3 regions of the Micromonospora fluostatini genome follow, and region 1 is predicted to be linked to each of the others. Evidence: predicted binding sites of a transcription regulator. Region 1 holds the regulator's gene; each other region holds the start of a gene.
What was found. Region 1 encodes HrcA, which represses chaperone genes, less so after heat shock. Its sites were predicted from a motif close to GGTTNGCACNCTCNNNNNGAGNGTGCNAACC; they were not measured.
Positions count from the first base shown of each region.

Region 1 (5,235 bases):
TCACGGGGTAAGGAAGACCGACATGGCCGACACCCCGCTGCTGGACCTCGCCGACGACTACCGGGTGGCCGACGGCCACGACGACGACCCCGTCCTGCTCCGCCCCGACGGCAGCCCGGTGGACACCTGGCGCGAGGACTACCCGTACGACCACCGGATGGAGCGCGACGAGTACGACCGGCAGAAGCGGCTGCTCCAGATCGAACTGCTCAAACTCCAGGATTGGATCAAGGAGTCCGGCGAGCGTTTGGTGATCATGTTCGAGGGCCGGGACGCGGCCGGCAAGGGCGGCACGATCAAGCGCTTCATGGAACACCTGAACCCGCGCGGGGCGAAGGTGGTGGCGTTGACGAAGCCGAACGAGCGGGAGTCCACCCAGTGGTACTTCCAGCGGTGGATCAACCACCTGCCGGCGGCCGGGGAGATCGTGCTCTTCGACCGGTCCTGGTACAACCGGGCCGGGGTGGAACGGGTGATGGGGTTCTGCACCCGCAAGGAGTACCTGGAGTTCCTCCGCCAGGCCCCCGAGCTGGAACGGATGCTGACCCGCTCGGGCATCCGGCTGGTCAAGTTCTGGTTCTCGGTGTCGCGCAACGAGCAGCGCACCCGGTTCGCCGTCCGGCAGGTCGACCCGGTACGGCAGTGGAAGCTGTCGCCGATGGACATCGCCTCACTCGACAGGTGGGACGAGTACACCGAGGCCAAGGAGGCGATGTTCTTCTACACCGACACGGCGGACGCGCCGTGGACCGTGGTGAAGAGCAACGACAAGAAGCGCGCCCGGCTGGAGGCCATGCGCCACGTGCTCAACCGCTTCGGGTACGCCGACGCCGACCGCGAGGTGGTCGGGACGCCGGACCCGCTGATCGTCGGGCCGGCCGGGCTGGACCTGCGCCCCGACGACCAGCCGGTGCACATCTTCCCCCGGCTGTGAGCGAGCCGCCCGAAGGCGTTAAGAAGGGGCCCCTGCTCTACCGGATGCGTTAACAGGGGGCCCTTCCTTACACACTCACCAGCGGGCGAGGCGGGTGGCGAGGACGGCGAGCGCGGCCACCCCGGCGGTGGAGGTACGCAGCACCGTCGGGCCGAGCCGGACCGGGCGGGCACCGGCCTCGGTGAAGGTCGCCACCTCCGCCTCGCTGACGCCGCCCTCCGGGCCGACCACCAGGACGATCTCCCCGGCCGTCGGCAGCTCGACGGTACTCAGCCGCTCCCGCGCCCCCTCGTGCAGCACGAACGCGGCGGCGGCCCCGGCGAGCCGGCGGGCCACGGTCGGGGTCGGCTCGTCCGGTGCGCCGGCCACCACCGGCAGCCACGCCCGCCGGGCCTGCTTGGCCGCCTCCCGGGCGGTGGCCGTCCACTTCTGCCGGGCCCGTACGCCCCGGTCACCGCGCCACTGCACGACCGAGCGGGACGCCGCCCAGGGCACGATCTCGTCCACCCCGACCTCGGTCATCGCCTGCACGGCCAGTTCGCCCCGGTCGCCCTTGGCGATGCCCTGCACCACCACCAGCCGGGGGACGGACGCGTCGACGTACCCCCGGGAGGTGACCTCGATCTCCAGGTTGCCCCGGCCGACGGCGGTGACCACGGCGGCGGCGGTGCCGCCCCGGCCGTCGGCGAGGAGCAGTTCCTCGCCGACCCGCAGGCGTTGCACGGTGGCCGCGTGGTGGCCCTCCGGGCCGTCGAGGGTGAGCTGGTCCCCGGTCGGCAGCGACTCGACCAGGAACAGCGGCGCCGACACCTCAGGCGTGCCCGTTGAAGGCGTCCCGCATCCGGGAGAAGAAGCCGCCCTGCTTGCTCAACTCGGCGACCTCCTCGCCCCGGGTCTTGGCGAAGTCGCGCAGCATCCGCTCCTGGTCGGCGTCGAGCTTGGTCGGGGTCCGCACGTCCAGGTGGACGTAGAGGTCACCCCGGCCGGTGCCGCGCAGGTGCGGTACGCCCCGGGCGCGCAGCCGCAGCGTGCTGCCCGGCTGGGTGCCGGGCTTGACGTCGACGGACTCCTCGCTGTCCAGCGTCTTGATGGTCAGCCGGGTGCCCAGCGCGGCGGCGGTCATCGGCACGGTGACCCGGCAGTGCAGGTCGTCGCCCTTGCGCGAGTAGACGTCGTGCGGGCGCTCGTGGATCTCGACGTACAGGTCGCCGGGGGTGCCGCCGCCCGGGCCCACCTCGCCCTGCTGGGCCAGCCGGATCCGCATCCCGTCCTCCACCCCGGCGGGGATCTTGACGGTCAGCGAGCGGCGGGTCCGGACCCGGCCGTCACCGGCGCAGGTCGGGCAGGGGTGCGGGATCGTGGTGCCGTACCCCTGGCAGACCGTGCAGGGCCGGGCGGAGACCACCTGGCCGAGGAAGGTGCGCTGCACCGACTGCACCTCGCCCCGCCCCTGGCACGCCTCGCAGGTGGCCAGGTGGGTGCCGGCGGCGGTGCCCGCCCCGGAACAGGTGGTGCAGAGCACGGCGGTGTCGACGGTGATCGGCGCCTCCACCCCGAACGCCGTCTCGTTCAGGTCCAGCTCCAGCCGCAGGATCGCGTCGGCCCCGGGGCGGGTCCGTGGACGGGGCCCCCGGGTGGCACCGGCGGCACCACCGAAGAACGCGTCCATGATGTCCTGGAAGCCGGCGAACGGCCCCGCACCCGGCCCGCCCGGACCGGCCGCCCCGCCACCGGGGGCCAGCGGGTCCCCGCCCAGGTCGACGATCTGCCGTTTCCGGTCGTCCGAGAGGACCTCGTACGCGGCGTTGATGTCCTTGAACTTCTCCTGGGCCTCCGGGTCCGGATTCACGTCCGGATGGAACTGCCGCGCCAGCTTGCGGTAGGCGCGCTTGATCTCGTCATCGGAGGCTTCCCGGCTCACGCCGAGAATGCCATAGTAGTCCCTGGCCACTGCGTCCCGTGTCCTCATGTTCGTCTCGCTCTGCGCCGGTCGTCGGCCCGACTGATCAGTTCTGGGCCAGCAGCTCGCCCACGTAGCGTGCCACGGCTCGCACCGTGGCGATGGTGCCGGGGTAGTCCATCCGGGTCGGCCCCAGCACACCCAGGCCACCCACGATGGTGGCACCCGGGCCGTAGCCGGTGCTGACCACCGACGCGGCCCGGAGGTTGTCGATCTCGTTCTCGTCGCCGATCAGCACCCGGGTCGTGCTCGGCTCGGCCTCGCCGATCAGCTTGAGCAGCACGACCTCCTCCTCCAGCGCCTCCAGGATCGGCCGCAGCGAACCCTGGAAGTCGAGCAGGCCGCCCCGGGTCAGGTTGGCGGTGCCGGCCAGCGCGATCCGCTCCTCGTGCCGTTCGACAAGCGTCTCCAGCAGCACGGTGGAGAGCGTGGTCATGGCCGGCCGCACCTGCGCCGGGGCCTCCTCCACCAGCGCCTGCACCAGCGGTGGGGTCTCCGACAGCCGGGTACCGACGAGCTTCTCGTTCATCAGCCGACGCAGGTCGGTGACGTCGTCGGCGCAGATCGGGGCGGGCAGCTCGACCAGCCGCTGCTCGACCCGACCGGTGTCGGCGATCATGACCAGCATCAGCCGGGTGGTGGAGATCGGCACCAGCTCCAGGTGGCGGACCGAGGACCGGGCCAGGCTGGGGTACTGCACCACGGCCACCTGCCGGGTGAGTTGGGCCAGCAGCCGGACCGTGCGGTGCACCACGTCGTCGAGGTCGACCGCCCCCACCAGGAACCGCTCGATGGCCCGGCGCTCGGCCGGGCTGAGCGGCTTCACCCGGGACAGCCGGTCGACGAAGAGGCGGTAGCCCCGGTCGGTGGGCACCCGGCCGGCGCTGGTGTGCGGCTGCCGGATGTAGCCCTCCTCCTCCAGCACCGCCATGTCGTTGCGGACCGTCGCCGGGGAGACCCCGAGCTGGTGCCGCTCGACCAGCGCCTTGCTGCCGACCGGCTCCTGGGTGGCGACGTAGTCCTCGACGATCGCGCGCAGCACGGCGAGTTTGCGGTCGTCGAGACCCATCTCCCCACCTCCTGTCGCACGTCGGCCACGCCGCACCCGCCCGTGGGCCGGCACGGCCGGACCGACCCGCCCCGGCCGTGCCGGCCGGGGTCGAGGCCGCGCCCTGGCACTCGACTGTAGCGAGTGCCAGTCTACGTCGGCTGCCCCCACCGGCGCGATGATCAGTGACGGACCACGCGCACGTCGATGTCTGCGAGTGACGACGGCCGATCGTGCCGGCCGATCGAGCCGGTGTCGCTCTGGTGCCGCCTTGCCGGCTGCACCTACCGTGACCTCCATGACTGAACCGCCTCGCCCACCCGGATCGGGCGACCCCGGCATCCCGCCGGACCCGACCTCGCCGCTGCCCCCCGCCGGCCCGTCCGGCTACGAACCGCCCACGGCCCCACTGTCCGGGACGCCCACCCCGGGCGGCTACCCCCCACCCGGTGGATATCCGCCACCGGAGCAGCCGGTGTCGGGCGGGGCCCACCCCCCGTCGGACGCTCCCCCGCCCGGCAACTATCCCCCGGCCGGTGGATATCCCCCGCCGGGCGTCGGGTACCCGACCGGCGGCGGCTACGGCGCGGCTCCGGACGGCGGCCAGTACGGCGCGGGACCGGGCGGCGGCGGATACGGCGGCGGGCCGTACGGGCCGCCTCCGCCGGGGTACCCCACCGCCGACGACAAGACCTGGGCGCTCGTCTCCCACTTCGGCGGGGCGCTCGGCGTGATCGTCGGCGGCGGCCTGCTGGGCTGGGTGGCGCCGCTGATCGCGCTGACGGTCAAGGGGCCGCAGTCGCCCACCGCGCGGGCACACGCGGTCGCCGCGCTCAACTTCCAGCTCACCTGGGTGATCGCGCTCGCCGCCAGCATCGTGCTGGGCATCATCACCTGCGGCCTCCTGGCCTTCGTGCCGTTCCTCGTCGGCCTGGTCCCGTTGATCTTCGGCATCGTCGGTGGTGTCAAGGCCAACGAGGGCGTGCTGTACCGCTACCCGATGACGTACCACTTCGTGAAGTGAGCCGGCCGCCGGGCGGGCTCAGGGCAGCAGGTCGCGGACCACGGCGTCGGCGAGCAGCCGGCCCCGGAGGGTGAGCACGGCCCAGCCGTCGGCGTACCGGGCCGGATCGAGCAGCCCGGCGGCCAGGGCCTGCTCGGCACCGGCCCGCCCCGGCTCGTCGAGCACCGCCAGCGGCAGCCCCTCGGCGAGCCGGAGCCGCAGCATCACGTCCTCCATGTGCGCCTCGGCGGCGGTGAGCACCTCCCGGGCCTGCCCCGGGGACCGTCCCT
Region 1 covers NZ_CP191251.1:60,462-65,696, reverse strand. The annotation lists gene ppk2 (polyphosphate kinase 2) at 23-934, shown strand; gene ACQUFX_RS00280 (16S rRNA (uracil(1498)-N(3))-methyltransferase) at 1,010-1,744, opposite strand; gene dnaJ (molecular chaperone DnaJ) at 1,746-2,885, opposite strand; gene hrcA (heat-inducible transcriptional repressor HrcA) at 2,941-3,963, opposite strand; gene ACQUFX_RS00265 (DUF4870 domain-containing protein) at 4,241-4,966, shown strand; gene hemW (radical SAM family heme chaperone HemW) at 4,985-5,235, opposite strand, start outside.

Region 2 (5,235 bases), 910 kb from region 1:
GCGACTGCTGCGCCGCGCCCGTCCGCCCATCGACCCGGCCGAGACCACCGGTACCGGACCCGACGCCGCTGCCGGCCCTGCCGGGGTGAGCGGGCCCGACGAGGTGGGCCGGCCCGAGGGGGTGGGCGGCGCGGGGTGGCGGCGTCCCCCGGCGGTCACCCTGCTCGCGGTGACGGCGGGGCTGCTCCTGCTCGCGCCGTGGGTCTGGGTGGGGGCACTCGGCGGGCTGCTGGAGACGGTGCTCGCCGGGCTGGCCGCCGCCGCTGTCGGCGCACTGGCCGGGGTGCTGCTCGACGCCACGTTCTGGGCCCGGTTCACCGTCGGCGCTCCGCCCCGGCCGGCCCGGCTGGTGCTGGTCGGCGGGCTGGTCGCCGGGGTGACGCTGCTCCTGGTCGCCGCCGGCACCGGGCAGGGCGGCAGCCAGCTACCGGCACTGTGGACGCTCCCTCCGGTCGGCTTCGTGCTGGCCGCGCTGCACGCGGCGGCGCTGCGCACCGGCCGGCCCGCCGGCCGGGCCCCGGTGCGCTGGCTGGTCGGGCTCGGCGCGCTCGGGCCGCTGGCCCTGACCGACCCGGAGGAGATCACCCTGCTCCTGGTCGGCACCCGCGACCTGCCGTTCTGGGTGGCGGTGGCGACCGCCGCCGGGCTCGCCGTCGCGGTGCTGCTCGCCATCGGGTACGGCGTCGGGCTCGGCCGGTCGCGCGGGCCGGCGCCCTCCCGGCGGGTGGCCGGGGTGACCGCGCTCGTCGTGCTGGCCGCCGTCACGCTGGTCGGCATCGGCGCGGGGCAACCCGGGCTGCACGGTGAACGGCTCTTCGTGGTGCTGCGCGAGCAGGCGGACCTGACCGGGATCCCGGCCGGCGCGCCCGGCCTCGCCGGGCGGGACGCCCGCGTCGCCGAGGTGCACCGGCGGCTGGTCGCCACCGCCGACCGGACCCAGGCCGGGCTGCGCCGGGACCTGACCCGGCTGCGGCTGGACCACACCCCGTACTACCTGGTCAACGCGATCGAGACGGACGGCGGGCCGGGGGTGCGCGCCTGGTTGTCCCGCCGGCCCGAGGTGGCGCGGGTACTGGTCAGCCAGCGGCTCCGGCCGTTGCCCGCCCCGCCGCCGGTCAGCCACGGCGACCAGCCCCCGCCCACCGGGCCGGCCTGGAACATCTCGCTGATCGGTGCCGACCGGGTCTGGTCCGAACTCGGCGTGACCGGCTCCGGCGTGGTGGTGGGTACCTCCGACTCCGGAGTGGACGGTGCCCATCCGGCGCTCGCGGGCGGGTTCCGGGGCGGCGCGGACTCCTGGTACGACCCGTGGGAGCAGTCCCGCACGCCCGGCGACCGGAGCGGGCACGGTACCCACACGCTCGGCAGCGCGGTCGGCGGAGGCGGCATCGGGGTGGCCCCGGGTGCCCAGTGGACCGGCTGCGTCAACCTCGACCGGAACCTGGGCAACCCGGCCCGGTACCTGGACTGCCTCCAGTTCATGCTGGCCCCGTTCCCGGTCGGGGGTGACCCGTTCACCGACGGCCGGCCGGCACGCGCCCCGCAGGTGCTGACCAACTCGTGGGGCTGCCCGCCCGTCGAGGGCTGCGATCCGGGGGCGCTCCGGCCGGCCACCGCGGCCCTGGAGGCGGCCGGCATCTTCGTGGTCGCCGCCGCCGGCAACACCGGCCCGTACTGCGACTCGATCCAGGACCCGCCGGCGACGTACCCGGACGTGCTGACCGTCGGGGCGGTGGACCGGCGACGTCAGGTGACGGACTTCTCCAGCCGGGGGTCGGTGCCACGCGGCGTGGCCAAGCCGGACCTGGTCGCGCCGGGGGCGGGGATCCTCTCCGCGATGCCCGGCGGCGGGTACGCCACCCTGGACGGTACCTCGATGGCCACCCCGCAGGTGGCCGGCGTGGTGGCGCTGATGTGGTCGGCGAACCCCGCCCTGGTCGGTGACCTCGACCGGACCCGGCGGATCCTGCGCGACACGGCCACCCCGGCTCGACCGACCTCCGACGCCTGCGGGGGCGACGCCGCCGTCAGCGGCGCCGGCCTGGTCGACGCGTACGCGGCGGTCCGGGCCGCCCAGGGCTGACCGTCGACGCCCAGGGTTCCCCGTCGACGCGCGGGGCTCACCGTCGACGCGCGGGACGCCAGCGGCAGCGCGGGCCGGACGGGCACGAATGGGACATAGATCCTCATAGCACCGTTCACCGGCGGTGACCATCGGCGCCCCCTACCGTTTCGGTAGAGGAGGCAGCGATGACCACGGACGACGAACAGACCGAGGATGTCCAGCCTGTCGCCTGGGTACCGGTCGGCGATCTCCCCGGCCCACTGCCGTTCGACCGGCTCGACCCCGGTGACGCCGAGCAACTGGTCGAGATGACCGGTACCGGGGACTCCCCGGCCGAGGAACCGCTGGAACTGGTGGACGAGCCGATCCGGATCCACCCGCCGTACGGCCGGCAGCAGAAGCGACGCAACCAACGGCCCCTGCCCACCTGAGCCGCCCCGGCGGACCCGAACACGGTGCCGGGGCGGGCCGCCACGGGCCGTGCGGATCGGAGCCGCCGGGCCGGCGCCGACCGTCGGACAGACAACCGAAAGGGCGGACCGCTGACGCGGCCCGCCCTTTCAGCGTTCGATGGGAACCGGACTCAGAAGTCCATCTCCCCGCCGCCCGGGGCGGCCGGGGCGGCCGGGGCCTTCTCCGGCTTGTCCGCCACGACGGCCTCGGTGGTGAGGAACAGCGCCGCGATCGACGAGGCGTTCTGCAGCGCCGAGCGGGTCACCTTGGCCGGGTCGATGATGCCCGCGGCCAGCAGGTCGACGTACTCGCCGGAGGCGGCGTTGAGGCCGTGACCGGCGTCCAGGTTACGGACGCGCTCGACGACCACACCGCCCTCCAGGCCGGCGTTGACGGCGATCTGCCGCAGCGGGGCGTCCAGCGCGATCTTGACGATCTGCGCGCCGGTCGCCTCGTCGCCGGCCAGGTCCAGCTTGTCGAAGGCGGTCTTGCCGGCCTGCACCAGCGCGACGCCACCACCCGGGACGATGCCCTCCTCGACGGCGGCCTTCGCGTTGCGGACGGCGTCCTCGATGCGGTGCTTGCGCTCCTTCAGCTCGACCTCGGTGGCCGCGCCGACCTTGATCACCGCAACGCCACCGGCCAGCTTGGCCAGCCGCTCCTGCAGCTTCTCCCGGTCGTAGTCGGAGTCGCTCTTGTCGATCTCGGCCCGGATCTGGTTCACCCGGCCCTGGATCTGCTCGGCGTCGCCGGCACCGTCGACGATGGTGGTCTCGTCCTTGGTCACCACGACCTTGCGGGCACGGCCCAGCATCTCCAGGCCGACAGCGTCCAGCTTGAGGCCGACCTCCTCGCTGATGACCTGGCCACCGGTGAGGATGGCGATGTCGGTCAGCATGGCCTTACGGCGGTCACCGAAGCCCGGCGCCTTGACGGCGACCGACTTGAAGGTGCCCCGGACCTTGTTGACCACCAGGGTGGCCAGGGCCTCGCCCTCCAGGTCCTCGGCGATGATCAGCAGCGGCTTGCCCGACTGCATGACCTTCTCCAGGATCGGGAGCAGGTCCTTGACCGAGGAGATCTTGCTGTTCGCGATCAGGATGTACGGGTCGTCGAAGACGGCCTCCATACGCTCCGGGTCGGTCATGAAGTAGGCCGAGATGTAGCCCTTGTCGAAGCGCATACCCTCGGTGAGCTCCAGCTCCAGCCCGAAGGTGTTGCTCTCCTCGACGGTGATGACGCCTTCCTTGCCGACCTTGTCCATCGCCTCGGCGATGATCTCGCCGACGCTGGTGTCACCGGCGGAGATGGAGGCGGTGGAGGCGATCTGCTCCTTGGTCTCGACGTCCTTGGCGAGCTTGGACAGCTCCTCCGAGACGTTCGCGACCGCGGCCTCGATGCCCCGCTTCAGGGCCATCGGGTTCGCGCCAGCGGCCACGTTCCGCAGGCCCTCGCGGACCAGGGCCTGGGCCAGGACGGTCGCCGTCGTCGTGCCGTCACCGGCGACGTCGTCGGTCTTCTTCGCGACCTCCTTGACCAGCTCGGCGCCGATCTTCTCGTAGGGGTCCTCGAGCTCGATCTCCTTGGCGATGCTCACACCATCGTTGGTGATGGTGGGGGCGCCCCACTTCTTCTCGAGCACGACGTTGCGGCCCTTGGGGCCGAGGGTCACCTTGACGGCGTCGGCGAGCTGGTTCATGCCCCGCTCGAGACCGCGGCGAGCCTCCTCGTCGAACGCGATAATCTTGGCCATACGGCGTTGTCCTCCTGGACACTCACGGGCCACCCGAGTGTGTGTCCCGGATGGGCCGTCTGGTGTACGCACCTTGGGACGTCGCCGCCGCGTGACAGCGACATCCGTCGGCCGGGCCGGATAGCCCGCGACGACCGGTCACGCCCGTCCACCGTCTCCAACGGCGCACGATCGTGACCCCACCGCCCCGACCATTGGCACTCGCGTACCGCGAGTGCCAATACCTTGTTTAGCACTCTCCCATGCCGAGTGCAAGCACGATGCCGTCGGTCAGCCCAGTTCCGCAGCCAGTCGGGCGCTGTCCACCGGGCCCTCGTGGATCCGCTGTTCCGCGTACGTCACGACGAGGCCGACCAGTTGGGCGAGGTAGCCGGGCAGGCTCAGCACCGACAGCACGGTCACCGCCAGCAGGGCACCCAGAGCGGTACCCGGCGCGGCCAGCGGCGCGTCACCGAAGGGCAGCAGCGCCACCGTCTCCAGCACGTCGGCCACCAGCCCGACCCCGATGATGATCACCACAACCAGCGCCAGCCGGCTGAGAAGCAGGCCCAGCCGGTCGTGGAACATCCGGAACGAGCGGCCGATCGGGTTGTGGCGCTCGAAGACGTACACCGGCCCGGCCATGCTCAGCGCGGCGGCGAGGTAGATCCCGGGCAGGATGCAGAAGCAGATCCCGATCATGACCAGCAGGCCGACCAGCAGGCTCCACCCCCAGACCCCGAGGGCCCGGCGCAGGCCGTACCGCATCGCCTCGGCGAGGCTCACCGGCTCGCCGGCCGCCTGCCGGGCGATCACCCAGCTACCACCCGCCCAGCCCACGCCCTGGACCAGCCCGACGAGCACGGTGACCGCGAAGATCGTGGTGACGAAGAGGAACAGCCCGGCGAAGAAGTCCTCCGGGAACGCGGTCGGGTCGCTGTCGATCGGCGGCTCCTCCAACCCGAAGTACGGGCCGAGCACCAGC
Region 2 covers NZ_CP191251.1:6,479,889-6,485,123, reverse strand. The annotation lists gene ACQUFX_RS28895 (S8 family serine peptidase) at 1-2,083, shown strand, start outside; gene ACQUFX_RS28890 (hypothetical protein) at 2,251-2,496, shown strand; gene groL (chaperonin GroEL) at 2,649-4,271, opposite strand; gene ACQUFX_RS28880 (hypothetical protein) at 4,542-5,235, opposite strand, start outside.
Region 2: groL (chaperonin GroEL) is a predicted target of HrcA. The motif match lies at 4,464-4,494, and genes of this name have one in related genera.

Region 3 (5,235 bases), 600 kb from region 1:
CGGCGAGCCGGGGCGCGTCGGCGTGTGACCACCCACCCGGGTCTTTTCCGCACCGGCGGGTTCTGCCAGGATCCGGCGGATGCGGACCGACATCGGGGCACCCGACACGCTCTGGACACGCTGGGGTGCGCTCGCCACCGCCCTCGCCGCCCTCGGCCACGACGACGTCTACTGGTGCGACGCGGACGGCGCCCACCACGACGACCACGGCGGCAACTGGGCCCGACTGGTCCTCGTCGAGGGCGACCGGGCGGTGCTCTTCGGGTACGACCACGAGTACAGCGACACGGTCTGCGCGAGCCCACCGGTCGACCTGCTCGCCGGGGCACCCGCCTGGCTGCCCTGGCCCGAGCTGACCCGGCACGCCGAGGACGACCAGCTCGGCTACGTCTACTGGTACGAGGCCGGCGCCTGGAGCCGGGTGCCGTACCCGGACTCGCTGCACGACGACGGCCTGCGGGCCACCGCCGGAGCCGTGCTCGACGCGGACCGGGCCCGGCTGGAACTGGGCGAGGTCGTCTTCCAGTGGGGCGGGCACGAGCCAGCCGACGAACCAACGGAGCGGGCCGAGGTGGACCGGGCCGCCGACCGCCTGCTCGCCGCCGCGAGCGCCGCAACGGTCGACGCGGCGGTGGTGGCGGGGCTGCTCGGGCGGCTGCGGTCCCGCCCCGTCGACCCGGCCGCCGGCCTGACGGCGGCCGGCCGGGCCGGACTCACCCCGGGGGCGGTCCGCCCGGTGCTGCCGCCGGCCGGTGGGGCGCCGCCCCGGCGGGTCCGCACGCTCAGCGAGGACCAGCACGACCAGCTCGTCTGGGCGGCCATGCGGCAGGCCACCGAGCTGCCCCGGCCCACGCCCGGCGACTCCCCGGAACTGGCCGCCCTCGTCGCCTGGGTGCGGGGCCGCGCCCCCGCCGGAGACGGCCGCTGCGCGCTGCTCGTCCAGGTGACCGACACCGCGCTCCGCCAGCACCCGGGGACGGCACCCCCGGCCCGTCGCGACGGGGAGGACCAGTGGCAGCCCTTCCGGGAGGCCGGCGAGCTGGTCCGCCGGCTCCGCCGGGTCGAGGCGGACCCCGCGCACGGGCAGTGGCTCTTCCTGCGGGTCGAGACGACCGCCGAGGGGTCCACCGTGCAGCGGTGCTACGACTCGTGGCCCTCCTGGCTGCCGGCCGACGACCACGGCGGGCCCTGGCGCAGCGAGCTGGCGCCGGAGACGGCCCGCCGGGCGCCGGCCTTCCGGCCCGCCTGGTCGGCGCTGCTCGACCCCGGGGTCGCGTACGAGACACCGGGGCGCACCGCCATCGACGATGCACCCCGGTGAGGTGTAAGGAAGGGCCCCTTGTTAACGCTTCCGGTATAGGAAGGGGCCCTTCCTAACAGCCGGGCTCGGTCAGAAGCCCGGGCCGTGCTGGTGGCCGTGACCGTGCGAGTGGCCGTGGCCCCCGGCGGCGGCCGGCTCGGCCTTCACCGGCTTCTCCACGACCAGGCTCTCGGTGGTCAGCAGCAGCCCGGCGATCGAGGCGGCGTTGGTGACCGCGTTGCGGGTCACCTTCACCGGGTCGATGATGCCGGACTTGGCCAGGTCGACCCAGGAGCCGGTGGCGGCGTCGAGGCCGTTGCCCCACTCCTGGCCGACGACCTTCTGCACCACGACGTACCCGTCCTGGCCCGCGTTCTGGGCGATCCAGCGCAGCGGCTCGACCAGCGACTTGCGCACGATCGAGACGCCGACCTTCTCGTCGCCGGTGAGGCCCAGGTCGTCGTCGAGCACCGGGAGGATCTGGGCCAGGGCGGCACCGCCGCCGGGGACCGTACCCTCCTCGACCGCGGCCTTGGTCGCGGCGATGGCGTCCTCGATGCGGTGCTTGCGCTCCTTCATCTCGACCTCGGTCGCCGCGCCCACCTTGATGACGGCGACGCCGCCGGAGAGCTTGGCCAGCCGCTCGGAGAGCTTCTCCCGGTCCCAGTCGGAGTCCGTGGCCTCGATCTCCTTGCGGATCTGCGCGACCCGGTCGGCGACCTCGCTGGCCTGCCCGCCACCGTCGACGATGGTGGTGGTCTCCTTGTCGACCACGACGCGCCGGGCGGCGCCGAGCACCTCCAGGCCGACCTGGTCGAGCTTGTAGCCCAGTTCCGGGGCGATCAGCTCGGCACCGGTGGCGATCGCCAGGTCCTGGAGCATCGCCTTGCGGCGGTCGCCGAAGCCCGGGGCCTTCACCGCGCAGACCTTGAGGGTCTTGCGGATGGCGTTGACCACCAGCGTGGAGAGCGCCTGACCCTCGACGTCCTCGGCGATGATCAGCAGCGGCTTGCTGTCGGAGAGGACCTTCTCCAGCAGCGGCAGCAGCTCCTCGATCGCGGAGATCTTCTGCGTGGTGATCAGGACGTACGCGTCCTCCAGGACGGCTTCCTGGGACTCCGCGTCGGTGACGAAGTTGGGCGAGATGAAGCCCTTGTCGAACTGGAGACCCTCGGTCACGTCCAGCTCGGTGTGCAGGGCCGAGCCCTCCTCGACGGTGATCACACCGTCGCGGCCGACCCGCTCCATCGCCTCGGCGATCAGCTCGCCGATGGTGGCGTCCTGCGCGGAGATCGTGGCGACGTGCGCGATCGACTCCTTGCCGGTGACCTCGACGGCCCGGTCCAGCAGGGCCTCGGAGACCTTCTGCGCCGCCGCGTCGATGCCCCGCTTCAGCGCGATCGGGTTCGACCCGGCGGTGACGTTGCGCAGACCCTCCCGGATCAGCGCCTGCGCCAGCACGGTCGCGGTGGTGGTCCCGTCGCCGGCGACGTCGTTGGTCTTGGTCGCCACCTCCTTGACCAACTGCGCGCCGAGGTTCTCGTACGGGTTGGTGAGCTCGATCTCCTTGGCGATGGTCACACCATCGTTGGTGATCGTGGGCGCACCGAATTTCTTGTCCAGGACGACGTTGCGCCCGCGCGGGCCGAGAGTGACCTTGACCGCGTCCGCGAGGGCGTTGACACCGTGCTCCAGCAGGTGCCGGGCGTCGTCCGAGAAGCTCAGGATCTTCGCCATGAATGTCCCTTCGAAGCGTCGCTGCCCCGGCCCGGCGAGCCGGACCGGGGCAGCGACACTGATCGGTTGCTTACTTCTCGATGACCGCGAGGACGTCGCGGGCGGAGAGGACCAGGTACTCCTCGCCGGCGTACTTGACCTCGGTGCCGCCGTACTTCGAGTACAGGACGACGTCGCCGACCTGCACGTCAACCGGGATCCGGTTGCCCTTGTCGTCGATACGGCCCGGGCCGACAGCGAGGACGGTGCCCTCCTGCGGCTTCTCCTTGGCGGTGTCGGGGATCACGATGCCCGACGCCGTGGTGGTCTCAGCCTCGTTCGCCTGGACCACGATCCGGTCCTCGAGCGGCTTGATCGCAACCTTGGTCGCGGTAGTCACGGGCATACCCTCCTGGGGTATTGGGTTTCGTAGCCGGACGGCTCAGCCGACCAGCGTCAATCTGCCACATGCCACCGGGCGGGACCGTCGTCGCGGGTGCCGGTCCGCCTGGCGTTCAGCACCCACGCCAGCAGGCCGGGAGCTGGCACCCTCAGGGTGAGAGTGCTAATCGCAGGTTATGCCTCGGCTAGCACTCCGTCAAGGAGAGTGCCAACGCAGCACCCCCGTGTCCCCCGATCGCCCACCTCACGCGCTCCGCTCCGCCGCCCGTCACGACCCCGCTGACCACGGCACCTGCCCGAGGGTGGCCCACCGGAGCAGGGCCCCGGGCCGGCTCGGGACAATGGCCGGGTGGACCTGGAACAGCTCGCCGCGTTGCGTACACCCGAGGGGTCGGCCGCGCTCGCGGCGGCGGACGCGGTGGCCGGCGGCGACCCGCTGGGCGCGGCGGCCTCGCTGCGCGCCGCCGGGATCCCGGCCGGGCTGGCCGCCGCCGCGCTGACCCAGGCGGAGCTGCGCCGCCGGGCCGTCGGCAAGTTCGGCCCCGCCGCCACCGGGATGTTCCTCACCCGGCCCGGCCTGGAGCAGGCCACCCGGGCGGTCGTCGCGGACCGCCGGGCGCAGCGGCTACACGCCGCCGGGGTGGCGACCCTCGCCGACCTCGGCTGCGGCCTCGGGGCCGACGCGCTCGCCGCCGCCCGCGCCGGCATCCGGGTGTACGGCGTGGAGGCCGACCCGGTCACCGCCACGATGGCCGCCGCCAACGCCGAGGCCGCCGGGCTGGCCGACCTGTTCACCGTGAAGTGCGGGGACGCCACCGCGTTCGACGTGACCCGGGTCGACGCGGTCTTCTGCGACCCGGCCCGCCGCCGCGCCGGCACCGGTCGACGGATCTTCGACCCGAACGCCTACTCCCCACCCTGGGACTTCGTCACCGGGCTGGCCGAACGGGTACCCCGGACCGTGGTCAAGGTCGCCCCGGGCATCGACCACGCGCTGATCCCGCCCGGCGCCGAGGCCGAGTGGGTCAGCGTGGACGGCGACCTGGTCGAGGCAGCCCTCTGGTGCGGTCCGCTCGCCCACTCCCCCCGCCGCGCCACCCTCCTGAGGTGTAAGGAAGGGCCCCCTGTTAACGCATACGGTAGAGAAGGGAACCCTTCTCACACCCCGGTGGCCGGCACGGCGGTACACCAGGTGACCGGCGACGGGACGGTGGAGGCGCCGGTCGGGCCGGTCCGTCGCTTCCTGTACGACCCCGACCCGGCGGTGGTCCGGGCCCACCTGGTCGCCGAACTCGCCGCCGACCTGGACGCCACCCTCGCCGACCCGGCCATCGCGTACCTCTACGCCGACCGCGCGGTCGCCACCCCGTACGCGCGCTGCCTGGAGATCACCGACGTCCTGCCGTTCTCGCTGAAGCGGCTGCGTGCGCTGCTGCGGGAGCGTCGGGTCGGCCGGGTGGAGATCCTCAAGCGCGGGTCGGCGCTGGAACCGGAGAAGCTCCGCCGCGACCTGCGCCTCGCTGGCGACCAGCCGGCCAGCCTGGTCCTCACCCGGGTCGCCAACACCCCCACCGCCCTCCTCTGCCACCCCACCTAACCCTTCACCCCACCCCCACCCCTCCCTCCCCCACCCGCCCCTCCCCCACCCGACCCTCCCCCGTCGCGGTGATCATGGAGTTGGCGGTGGAGACGGAGATCAAAGTCCCCGCACACTCCATGATCGACGCGCGTGACCGCAGCCAGGGGAGGCGGGGCGGCCGGGTGGGGCGGGTATAGCGTGGCGGGCATGGCGGGACGGGGTACTCCGGCGATCGCGC
Region 3 covers NZ_CP191251.1:6,795,591-6,800,825, reverse strand. The annotation lists gene ACQUFX_RS30450 (hypothetical protein) at 80-1,321, shown strand; gene groL (chaperonin GroEL) at 1,391-3,037, opposite strand; gene groES (co-chaperone GroES) at 3,108-3,422, opposite strand; gene ACQUFX_RS30435 (THUMP-like domain-containing protein) at 3,768-5,015, shown strand; gene ybaK (Cys-tRNA(Pro) deacylase) at 5,205-5,235, shown strand, end outside.
Region 3: groES (co-chaperone GroES) is a predicted target of HrcA. The motif match lies at 3,557-3,587, and genes of this name have one in related genera.